Chroogloeocystis siderophila 5.2 s.c.1: one gene and its partner. The main gene of each other region encodes a partner of the protein of the gene in region 2 in a complex. Links are inferred from orthologs where the notes say so. Each region holds a gene or a part of one and is shown on either strand. Other genes may lie near its edges. The genes, in order: trxA and arsC.

Region 1 (6,294 bases), on a different replicon or contig from region 2:
CTCAGTTTATACGCAAATCTTAGCGGGGTTAAAACACAACAAGGAGTTGATACAACAAATATTTCGGGAGGGGATGATGCGCGAGTCCGTAATTTACCAATTCTGATGTGGGTGCTGGAGATTGTACGGGTAATTCTGCACTCTGAGAATGCTCAATTTGATCAAGTTGAAGAATATCTTCTTTATCTGCAACTTGTCCCAACTCCGAAGCTTGCACGGGAGAAGCAAGCAGCAAGAATGACGCAATGATTCCACATTTTTAATAGAATGATTTACTATTGCTTCTCCTTCAATGTCTTGTTGCAACCACAAAGCAATTAACTCTAAAATTTTGCTTTCTAAGTAAATACGTTTAACCAAACCTTGAAAAGGACACTGCCAAATCTGCTGTACAGCGACTTGCATTTGTGTTGTAACTGTCCTATTACGAAGGAAGGTAGTACTCTTGATCCGGTTTCCTAAAAAGGTGCTTCATTTGCAATGGAATAGCATCATCCCCAATCCTCATGAAACTATTGAACACTTCTGGCACTATAATGCACTTTAACAGCTTCTCTGATGAAGTAATTGTGGTATTAAACCACTACCGGATAAATGCTGTCACCAGCGTAATTCAAGCCATAGCGTTGACAATGTATACCGCCTGAGAGTTGGAAATAAAACCCCAAAGGATGCTGCGATTCTGGGTAACTGATGATCACATCGTTATGTACTTGGTAATCTTCGATTGTGAGGTAAAATCCGTTGCGTAGCTCAACGTTTAAGATACTGCCTTTACCTAAATCTTGAGGATATTCCGATAACGTTTCTGAGTAATTGTTGTCTGTATCTGTATATTCTTTTACTAAATCAGCTGTCTCGATGAACTCCTCGAAGGCAATTGTCATGGTCACATTACTCAGTTGGGCTACTTACATGATTGATTTACAAGAAGGTTGGGTGTTACTGACACCTAAATTTAAGTTAGACCCAATAATAATTTTTCTTAATAAAAATAGCAATTTAACTGTATTTGTATGTAGTTTAGGCGTTGCGCACTTGAACGCTATTTTATTCTGAGTGCAGCGTTCCCTTCTTCGTAGCTTTGCTGTAGGCTAAGAAAGAATCCCAGAGATGCTTCACGGAGCTTGCGCTTGAGTAATAGCGAAGGGTTCAGCATGACATCAACTACGTAAGTCCTATAGTGATAGAGTTGCTGTTCAGGAATATATATGAGTGAGATGTTCAGGGTTAGCGAAAATCGCGATCGCCCAAAACAGATAGGTTACTAAATACCTAGTAATCTAAATTCCACAGAATTCTTAAAACTTAAATCTTTTAGTACAGGAGTATAATAAATTAGCAGATTTTTTCAGTTGTCAAACCTAATCTGAAGAATCGATAAGTCATCATCAAAACTCTCTTTATGATTGATTTGATTTAGCTGAGCTAAAATGGTGTCTAGATCGCAGTTACCTACTACATGATCCATTTTGAGTAAATCAATAAAAGAATCAAGTTCCCAAATTGAGCCATCTACTAAGTGTAGTTCGTAAACTCCATCGCTAAAAATATAAAGCGTACTCGATTCAGGAATATGACAAAACTTATCTGTATAATTCGTATCAGGAAACATACCAATTGGTATGCTTGGAGTTTCTAGTTTTGTTGCCTGTACACTTGGTTTTTCTGATAACAAAACAGCAGGTGGGTGTCCGGCATTAGAGTAGATTAATTGACGATTGACTCGATTATAAACTCCATACCAAATTGTGAAGTACTTCGAGTTTTGAGAAGTCATTTGAAACGTACTATTTAAAGCTCTGAGTACTTCGGTTGGTTGGTAGTAATTAATTCCATCAAGCGCACGAGAACGTAACATATTGAGGACTGAAATTGAAGGAAGCGTAGCCCCTAGCCCATGTCCCGCCGTATCAAGTAAATAAATAGCCAAATAGTCAGGATCTAGCCAGTAATAATCAAAACAATCTCCACCTAGCCGCAATGAAGGAATAAACCGAGAATTAATTTCGAGCGGTTCTTTTAGCTGTGGTGGAAGTAGCGATCGCACATAGTCAGCAGCTTCGGATAATTCTGCTTCGAGTAATTGCTTTTGTTTTTGTAAATCCCGACTCATTTGATGCAAGCGCAATCCAGCACGCACCCGCGCGGTTAGTTCATTTTGTTCGATTGGCTTAGTAATAAAATCGTCTCCACCTGCATCGAATGCTTGAACGCAATCAGATACCGAGCCTAAACTTGTAAGAAAAATGAAAAATACTGTCGATAATCTTGGATCAGCTTTGATTTGGCGACAAACTTCCAACCCACTCATCGATTGCATTGTCCACTCACAAATCACTAACCCAGGATACAACTGGCGCGCCAGCCTAATTCCTTCTTCACCGTTATGAGTTACAACAACTTGATAACCTTGGCTTTTTAGTACCCTAGAGAGCAGAGTTTGCACTGTAGGGTCATCATCGATTACTAAGATTAGAGACATGAGAAAAAGGATTGAGCCACAAAACAATAGTGCGTTTGAGTTGGTTTAAATCCCGATAGATCTCTTGCTTAAACCACTGTCCCATCGCATCAAACGGTGTAAAATTCATTCCAGTTTGCCAACTAACATCTTGTCCTAAAGGTGTTGTATGACTTCCTGGTAGTGTTTGTAACGTAACCATTTCCGGAAAACGCTGTTGTAACAGTTGATGCAGTGCCGTGGATTGGTCAATTGTGTCATTAGTAAATCGAATCAGCAAATTGCGGCGAACACGATAGCGATCACGGACTAAGTTTGTTGTTTCCACTGGAGAAGGTGTAAACTCGACCGCAAAAGTAGGCGTGAATTGTTGTACTAAAGGAATCGCGTCGCGTGCTGCGTAGTTGTTATAAGAAATGAGAATATTTCCTGCACGTTCGACGTCAAACAGACTACCAATAAGTAAGTGTAGTTTACAGCCCATACTGTGTCCTAACCCGTAGGTCGGTAGATAGCGCCGACGTAATAGCGCGCGATCATGTAATTCGGCGATCGCCTGATCAAAACTATTTAAAACCGTTTGCGCGATCGCTGCATGGTCTAAAGTATTAACAAACGGTGTCGCAACGACAGCATACTCTTTTCCCAATTGTTCTAACAACCAACGGTACGTTAATTGAGGTGCGGTTGCAACAAAAGCGCCTCCTAAAAAATGCACAATCCCCACAGGATGTCGGGGAACTAAAACCCAGTTACCAGCAATTTCCTTCCATTCCATGCAATCAAATTCAGAGATCAAAGGTTAGAGATCAGGGATCATTGCCTATCATTAATGCCTGCTGCAATGGATCGCCCTCCCTATCTATTGTGGCAACTTACGATGAGGTATGCGCGATCGCATTGAGTTAGACTTCCTGAAAAATACCCTGAAATTACATACAGTTGGTAATCAGTAGCATATCTGCTTCCATTACCCATTACCTAGCACAAACATCACCACGTTAAAAGGACGCGATCAAACGCCGGCTCATTTTCGTTCTGGATGCGCTTCTACAGGTGAAGGAGTCCCCATTTCATTGATAGTGGCGATCATTTGATAGAGACGCCCTAAATCGCGCTGATTAAAATACAACACGAGACGGGGTAGTTCAGAGGTTTCGTCTTGCGCTTCTTGTGGTAAAGCTTGGCTTTTTTCGATGCGTCCCTTAACGAGAATATCGTTAAAGTTAGTATTTAACGTCTCGACATCTGCATCCGAGATATCTGTTTTCATCCGAATGACGAGTTTGTCACCTACGTAGCGGCTAGAGTGATAAACCTGGTAAAACCGCGTGATCGCATTGCAAGCCACTTCCAGATTATCTGTAATTGTGTAAAGGCTATCGTCTTCAGGACTAATTAATCCTTGTTGGCGGAGGTGCTTATCGATATACTCACTCCAAGCCCGCCAATAGTCCCCTCCTGGGCGATCAATTAAAACGACAGGTACAGGACCAAATTTACCTGTTTGACTGAGCGTCATGCACTCAAAAGCTTCGTCTTGCGTGCCAAATCCGCCAGGGAATAGCGCGATCGCATCACTTTCACGCAGTAGAAATAGTTTGCGAGTGAAAAAGTACTTAAAGTGAATCAGTTTAGCATCGCCTTCAACAACAGGGTTTGCTTCTTGTTCAAACGGTAGTTGAATGTTTAACCCAAACGAGTTTTCTCGCCCAGCGCCTTCATTTCCTGCTTGCATAATTCCACCGCCACCCCCCGTCATCACCATGAAGCCTAACTGCGTCACACATCGCGCAAAATCAAACGCCATACGATATTCTGGTGCTTCTGGTGATGTCCGCGCTGAGCCAAAAATTGTTACCTTGCGTACGTGTCGATACGGGTAAAAAATGTTAAAGCCTTGCTCCATATCAGCTAATGACGCTGACAATATTTTCCAGTCAAGGCGTTCGATATCGCTATTGGCTAACTTGACAATCGTGGCAAGCGCGTACTGAATCAGTTGCCGGTGTTTGTGATGCGGCAGCTTCTCGATTAAGTCAGTCAGGTCTAATTCAAGAGACTCTAATGATGGAAAATGGGAAGATGAGGTCATGAGTGCTTCCGCACAAGTGGCACTCTATTTTATCGATATTTTGGGGGTTATTTGTCAAGTCGTAGATTAATAATTTTTTAATATTGCTTTTTAGTACTTTTTTGCGATCGCCCAACTTAAACTACAAACTCATATTATTTTATTCGCTCAAATAAAGCTCAATAATACTTCTAAGCATGGTATTTGAGCGAAATATTATCAACTTTACTCTAACAGTCCAACTAAGATGCCGCACTGCTAAACGATAAAGTTATTCGCCTAAGAGCAATTTTACAAATACTTTTCTAACGTGTTAGACAAAGTACTCTTAGGAACTGCACCTACGACCATATCAACTCGTTGCCCACCCTTAAAAATCATTAATGTCGGGATACTGCGAATACCGTATTGACTAGCAACGTTGGGGTTTTCGTCTGTGTTAAGTTTTACAACTTTCACCTGACCGTCGTATTGCTGTGCAATTTCATCCACAACAGGAGCTACCATCCGGCACGGACCACACCAAGGTGCCCAAAAGTCCACTAGAACTGGAACTTCGCTTTCGAGTACTTCCTGTTTAAACGTCGAGTCTGTAACTTGTGCGGCTACTGACATGCCTAGAAATCCTTAAGCTATATCTCTTACTTTGCTGAAATTCTACCATAGCCGCGTGCCGCGTTCTGCTTTCTCAACTGTCTATATTTAGATAGATCTTAGGTTCTTATACCCAGAAGTAGACTTTAGAGCAGAGGAGATAATACCTATAAAGGTCTCTCACCCCTAATAATAAGGAACCGCTCGAACAGAAGTCCGAGCGGAGTGTGGTGTGAGGAGTGAACGGAAACATGCGTCTCCGCTTTTTCTATTGTAGGCGACAGGTTAGCTTTTTTCAGAATTTACTGAACAATTCCTGCAAACTTCATTGGGAGTTTTACCCAAGTAGATTTACTTGCCCATGCCCAACTGTTGTGCTTTTTGATAAACCTTACCTTCGGTTAGCAACGAAGGCGCGATCACAACTTCGACTTGCTGCATTTCTTTAATATCCTTAGCTCCCAACGTACCCATGCTAGTTTTTAAAGCGCCTAAAAAATTATGTGTTCCGTCATCAAGTTGCGCAGGCCCACGCAGAATTTGTTCTAACGTACCCGTCGTACCAACTCGAATACGCGTGCCACGAGGTAATACAGGGCTAGGTGTTGCCATACCCCAGTGAAAACCGCGTCCTGGGGCTTCAGCCGCACGCGCAAAGGGGGAGCCAATCATCACGCCATCAGCACCGCAGGCGATACACTTACAGATGTCACCACCAGTAATCAAACCGCCATCAGCGATGACTGGAACATAATTACCCGTTTCCCGATGATAATCATCACGCGCAGCCGCACAGTCAGCGATCGCGGTTGCTTGTGGTATACCCACACCCAGAACACCCCGCGAAGTACACGCAGCGCCAGGACCAATTCCCACAAGCACAGCCGCTGCACCAGCCTTCATCAGGTTTAGCGTCACTTCATACGTCACGCAATTTCCCAACACGACAGGCATGGGCATCTCGCGGCAGAATTCAGCTAAATCCAAGTTTGCCATCGATTCAGGTGACAAATGCGCTGTAGAAACTACTGTTGCTTGGACAAAAAATAAATCAGCGCCTGCACTCGCGACAATTGAGCCATATTTACTTGCGCCTAGCGGCGTCGCACTGACTGCGGCAATGCCTCCTTGCTGTTTGATTTCTTGGATACGCTGTGTAATG
Region 2 (6,175 bases):
CAAATTTCATTTTCTTAATCACATACGTTGCTGCACTGAAAATGAAATTGTCTTATGAAGATGCTGCACCAGCGGCGTTGATTGGTGCAAGTAATCATTTTGAAGTTGCGATCGCTACAGCAGTCACCCTTTTCGGTTTAAATTCAGGTGCAGCCCTTGCCACAGTAGTGGGTGTTTTAATCGAAGTTCCCGTGATGCTGATGTTAGTTGAAGTATGTAAGCGAACCGCCGCATGGTTCCCCAGAGAACCCGAAAAAGCAACTTTAAGAGATCCTCGTTGTGTCAGTGCTTACAAGTAATAAGTCTGAAGAGATGACATTTAATCACAAACCACGCATTTTATTTTTGTACGGTTCTTTACGCGAACGTTCTTACAGTCGTCTGTTAGCAGAAGAAGCTGCCAGAATTATTGAAGAATTTGGTGCAGAAGTGCGGTTTTTCGATCCGCGTGAGTTACCTGTTCATAGCAGCGTACCTGACACACATCATAAGGTACAAGAACTTCGAGAATTAAGTTTATGGTCAGAAGGACAAGTTTGGTCGAGTCCTGAAATGCACGGTAATATCACCGGCATTATGAAAAATCAAATTGATTGGATTCCTCTAAATTTAGGTGCAGTTAGACCAACACAGGGTAAAACGCTAGCTGTGATGCAAGTCAGCGGTGGTTCGCAGTCATTTAACGCAGTCAATACACTACGCATCTTAGGGCGATGGATGCGGATGTTTACGATTCCCAATCAGTCTTCAGTAGCAAAAGCGTATCAAGAGTTTAACGACGACGGAACAATGAAAGATTCACCATATCGCGATCGCGTTGTTGACGTCATGGAAGAACTCTACAAATTCACTCTACTACTGCGCGACAAAGTTGATTATCTCACCGATAGATACAGCGAACGCAAAGAAAAAGCGGCAAAAGAAGTTATCCAAATCGCCAATCGTGCTTTAGAAGTCAAAACGAACAATCAGTAAAACCATGAAAAAAGTCATGTTTGTGTGCAAGAAAAACTCACGCCGTTCCCAAATGGCAGAAGGATTTGCCCGTACACTAGGAGAAGGCAAAATTGCCGTCACAAGTTCAGGATTAGAAGCAAGTGCAGTCGATCCAACAACCGTAGAAGTCATGTCAGAAGTTGGTATCGATATTAGCAATCAGACATCCAAACCTTTAAGCGATTTTAATCCTGAAGATTACGATGCAGTCATTTCTTTGTGTGGCTGCGGTGTCAACTTACCCGAAGCCTGGGTACTGCGTGAAGTCTTTCAAGATTGGCAACTTGACGATCCGGAAGGTGAATCCATCGAAAAATTCCGTGAAGTGCGCGAACAAGTTAAACAAAGAGTCGAAAAACTGATTGAGTCTCTCAGTACTAAAACTACTGCGTAACAATCATGAATTTACTTATTATCGGTGGTAGCGACGCAGGTATCAGTGCGGCGTTGCGAGCGCGTGAGTTGGATTCTACAGTTAATTTGACAGTTGTTGTCGCGGATAGTTTTCCTAATTACAGCATTTGTGGATTGCCGTTTTTCCTGAGTGGTGAAGTTCCCGATTGGCGAAATTTAGCGCATCGCACCACTGAGGAGATTACAGACAAAGGTATTCAGCTTTTACTCAATTGTACGGCTCAGACGATCGCTCCACAGCAAAAAATTGTTACAGTTGTTGATCGCGAAATGCGATCGCACAATTTGAACTATGATCGCTTAATTATTGCCACAGGTGCGGTATCAACTCGCCCTCAAATTGCTGGACTCGATCTTCCTGGAGTTTTTTTGTTGCACTCGATGGAAGATAGTTTTGCTATTTATCAATATCTAACCACCGATGAACCACAATCAGCTGCGATTATTGGCGGTGGATACATTGGCTTAGAAATGGCTGATGCTTTGACGCACCGAGGTATCGCTGTTACGGTAATTGAACATTCCCAAACGGTAATGAAAACTGTTGACCCTACTTTAGGTCAAATCATTGGTGAAGAACTACAGCGTCATAATGTTACAGCTGTCAACGGTGTGGCAATTGAAACGATTGAATCAAAAGGAACGCAGTTATTAGTCAAAGGCGAAAACTATCATACAACTGTTGATCTGGTGTTAGTGGCTGTAGGAGTCAAACCGAATACCGATCTTGCAAAAACAGCAGGTGTCAATTGCGGTATTAAAAACGCAATTCAAGTCACGCGAAAAATGGAAACAAATGTTCCAGATATCTATGCAGCAGGCGACTGTGTGGAAACTTGGCATCGAATTTTAAATCAATCTACTTATTTACCGCTAGGGACAACCGCACACAAACAGGGGCGAATTGCTGGTGAAAATGCAGTAGGTGGAAATCAAGAATTTGCGGGGACGCTAGGTACGCAAGTCGTAAAGGTTTTTGATTTGGCAATCGCGCGGACTGGTTTACGCGATTCTGAAGCCCAAAGTGCAGGAATAGACGCAGTTACCGTTGAGCTAGAAACATGGGATCATAAAGTTTATTATCCCCACGCGCACAAACTCCGAATTCGCGTGACAGGCGATCGCCATACTGGACGCTTACTAGGCGCGCAAATTGTAGGGCATTATCAAGGAGAAGTCGCTAAGCGAATTGATATTTTTGCGACTGCTTTGTTTCATGGTATGAAGGTAGATGAATTAAATAAACTCGATCTCAGCTACACACCTCCGTTTAGTAGCCCTTGGGATCCTGTACAAATGAGCGCACAAGCTTGGGTTAAGGCACAATAACAGTAGCGGTAGTTCAGTCTTTGAGTACAAAAGAAAATACAATATACTTAGAGACGATAATACGACAAAATCAGTTACGGTGTACACACAAATTCTCTCAGCCCCCTAAATCTCCCAAGATTGGGGGACTTTGAAGTTTGGAAGTTCCTCACATTTTGAACTTCAATCAGATTTGTGTTGTACAAGGTAGAACCAAATGAGGAAATCTGCACTTGATACCTATCAATTCACATGGTTTGACTGGTTCTGCTTGTGGTATCCTCCAGGGTGGTTAATTCTATTCAACCGCCACTGGCAACATTATCATGCCGATCCTGATGGTTGGCATTGGCTAGAGTATGTTTTATGTCTCATTCCCTGCGGCTTTTATCTGGCGTTGTTAATTCGCTGGTTACGTCTGGGTTGTCGCTTTCCTAGAAATCAAGGTTATTCATTCGATCCTCGCTATCAGCAAGCATTCCGCGAAGAGATTCTTAAACCTATCGTTAAATATTACTTTCGTGCCGAGCTAAAACAATTAGAAAATTTACCGAAAACAGCACCATTACTTGTCGCAATGAATCATGCGGGAATGTGCTTTCCGTGGGACTTTCTTGTACTCGGCTACCTTTTAGCAGAAAACCGCGATTGGACTGTACAACCACTCGCAGGTGTGGCATTATTCGATCATCCTTGGATGATGTGGTGGCTACCACACGGATGGTCGCAAACTTTAGGCGGAGTAAGAGCAGAACGCAACGAGTTTGAGGCTGCATTGGCTCAAAAAACTGTTTTATTATATGCTCCTGAAGGCTTACGCGGTCCAGCCAAGGGATGGTTCAAAAGATATCAATTAGAAACGTTTGATTTAAGCTTTGTTCAACTGAGCGATCGCTACAATATCCCGATTCTTCCAGTCGTTTGTCTTGGTAATGAATATTTACATCTTTGGGCAATCAATCTCAAAAATTTAGCTAAGAAAATTTATCTACCCTTCTTACCACTTTCTCCGTTAATACCGCTATTTGCTCTTTTTCCTTCAATGGGCGTTTGGGCAATGCGATCGCGCTTGCGCTACTTTATTCAACCTGTGTATAAAACTGAGTTGAAAGCCGAATTTAATAGTTCGAGAAAAATGCGATCGCGTGCTTATCAAGAAGCACAATCTTTGCGTGATAAAATGCAAACTTTAATAAATCAATTACTACAATAAACGTCTCACTCGCTTTTGATAGCAATTACTAGATGCTTGTTCGTCAACAATTACATAACAATAGAAATCAACTCATCCAGAATTTGACTGTGCAACAGGTTGCTTCGATATGTTCTATCTGTTGCAAACATGGTTGGATTAATATTACACACTCAAAAATTGAGTTCTAAATTGCATCTCATAACACCTTCATTACTTTTCCCCTGTAAAGTTGTCTATCTTTTTTGAGCCAGAGTCGTCAAAAAAAGCTAGTTTTAAAATGCCGAGCAAACAAAAGCCAGCTAATAGAGAAACTGGCAGCAAAATTGAAACTTCCGATTTTCGCATTTTCAGTTTGGTTTAGGTCTTACCTGAACCATATGACTATGGCTAGTGATTAAGTATCTACTACGTTCTGTCAGCGGAAGACTGTCCACGCCAAATGTCCAAACTTCTGTCCGAATCGGCTCGATGAAAATGGGTTCGATACCTTCGCACTCCAAGGTGCTAACCCAGTCAAGATAATCGTATTCGACCCGTCGGATTTCTACATTAAAGACACTAGCATCAACCACAGCGATCGCGGCATAATAAACCTGTTGACATAACTCAACTTCCTTTTAATAAGTTTACAAAGACTGTCTTGTACCTAATGAACAAAAGCCATTAATTTGAGGAGAGTAAGCACCTGGTTATAAAAAACAGTAGATCTGATAAAGTACTTTATAAAACTAGTTGTTAGTCTGCTGTTTCCTGAGTATCTCCTTGGAGTATTGCTATTCAAGAAGGCTTCCTTTAACCACAGCACCCTTTGCTCTGATTTTTTGCTTGTGAGGGTTTTTTAGCTTCTATTTGCCCTTCAGTCGGGTTCTGCTCTACTGCTGTGTTGTCCTCTATCTCCTCAAAGCTGACCGAGCAACAGTCTTCTTTCTCCGACTTGAATAAATTAGCGATAGCGCCAAAAATTCCTTTCTTTTGTTCTTGCTTTGACATAATTTCCTCCTAGAGTAAATAGAAAGCGAATTGTGAGGGAAATAAGCGTGTATAAGTTGCTATCTGCTTAGACAGTGGTAAGGTCGAAGATGACACCGCTGGCTGTGGCGATGATAAAGATACTGATAACAAAAGCTACTACCAATCGGGGGCGGAATAGTCCTGCAAGTAGAGATACCTCTGGAATACTTGCCCCAGCACCACCAATAATCAGTGCAATCACCGCACCTGTCCCCATACCTTTAGTCAACAACGCTTGAGCAATCGGAATCATAGTTTCAGCACGAACATAAATGGGAACACCAATTACCGCAGCAACAGGGATGGCAAACGGTTGTTGCGGACCGGCGATCGCCACAATCCAATCACTAGGCACGAAACCATAGATAAAAGCACCGATGGCTGTACCGAGCAGCAGGTAAGGAATCATTGGTGTAAAAAAGCTCCATGCCTGCTCCCATGCCTGTTGCCAAATTGAACCCTTTGATGAATGGCTGAGTGACTTTCCTCCTCGCACTCGCACTCGCTTGACGTCTGCTTTCAATCCGAGTCTTGCCCAAAGTGCACCAACAACTATAGAGGCAAGAAAGGTAATCACTGCATAAACGAGTGTCCCTTGAAAGCCGACAACAATGAAAAGGAGTGATAAGATCACGGGATTGAGGATCGGCGAGGCTATCAGAAACGACATCACTGGACCGAAGGGAGCACCACTTGATAGCAGTCCGGCAACTATCGGCACAGTTGAACACGAGCAAAAAGGAGTAGCCGCACCTAGTGCGGCTCCCATGACGTAGCCAATGACAGGATTCTTACGATTAAGAAAGGCACTCACTTTCTCGTCTGGAATCCAAGCTTGGAGCAGACCCACCAGAAAACTGACCCCTAAAAACAGCGCCATCAGCTCTACTGATAGGAACAGAAACCAACGACTGGCTTCTATCAGTGTGTTTGTCATCCTTTGACCTCTAATTGAATAGGTTTGGGTAAGAGCGCAAAATCGAAATATTTCCGTGCTAGTTCGAGAGCGATCGCGAACCCTTCAGGATTGATGCTGTAGTAGACTAACCTGCCACGCTTCTCAGATGTGACGAGTCCAGCCTGCACGAGGATTTTCATATGGTGACTAACCGTGGCTTGAGAAAGACCAACGAGGTCTTGAATATCGCAGGCGCAGATCCCGTCACTAGGTTCACAACAAGACTGGCTGGAGGCGAGGTACTCGATAATTTTCAAGCGATGCTCGTCACCTAGCGCCTTGAAAACCTCTGC

The links.
Region 1: the proteins of arsC (region 2) and trxA are in contact, whole or in part, in an NMR structure (PDB 2IPA), measured with the Bacillus subtilis proteins. The link is inferred for Chroogloeocystis siderophila 5.2 s.c.1 from one-to-one orthologs.

Annotation. Positions count from the first base shown.
Region 1 is NZ_MRCC01000003.1:127,250-133,543, reverse strand. The notes cover bases 3,492-6,294. They hold trxA (thioredoxin), read right to left. Parts: upstream 5,154-6,294; coding sequence 4,830-5,153; downstream 3,492-4,829. Other genes in these bases: NIES1031_RS03975 (GuaB3 family IMP dehydrogenase-related protein), read right to left, coding at 5,484-6,294; NIES1031_RS03985 (LOG family protein), read right to left, coding at 3,492-4,559. In the rest of the region: NIES1031_RS25415 (RpnC/YadD family protein), read left to right, coding at 1-106; NIES1031_RS04000 (hypothetical protein), read right to left, coding at 576-887; NIES1031_RS03995 (PP2C family protein-serine/threonine phosphatase), read right to left, coding at 1,352-2,485; NIES1031_RS03990 (DUF1350 family protein), read right to left, coding at 2,460-3,242. UniProt on the Bacillus subtilis protein: Participates in various redox reactions through the reversible oxidation of its active center dithiol to a disulfide and catalyzes dithiol-disulfide exchange reactions.
Region 2 is NZ_MRCC01000005.1:9,525-15,699, forward strand. What follows is about bases 1-2,684. They hold arsC (arsenate reductase, glutathione/glutaredoxin type), read left to right. Parts: upstream 1-979; coding sequence 980-1,390; downstream 1,391-2,684. Other genes in these bases: arsB (ACR3 family arsenite efflux transporter), read left to right, coding at 1-299; arsH (arsenical resistance protein ArsH), read left to right, coding at 313-975; NIES1031_RS06565 (FAD-dependent oxidoreductase), read left to right, coding at 1,396-2,684. Also shown: more of NIES1031_RS06565, read left to right, coding at 2,685-2,739; NIES1031_RS06570 (1-acyl-sn-glycerol-3-phosphate acyltransferase), read left to right, coding at 2,936-3,931; NIES1031_RS23665 (hypothetical protein), read right to left, coding at 4,261-4,485; NIES1031_RS06575 (hypothetical protein), read right to left, coding at 4,706-4,903; NIES1031_RS06580 (permease), read right to left, coding at 4,971-5,861; NIES1031_RS24795 (ArsR/SmtB family transcription factor), read right to left, coding at 5,858-6,175. UniProt on the Bacillus subtilis protein: Catalyzes the reduction of arsenate [As(V)] to arsenite [As(III)]. In vitro, can dephosphorylate para-nitrophenyl phosphate (pNPP).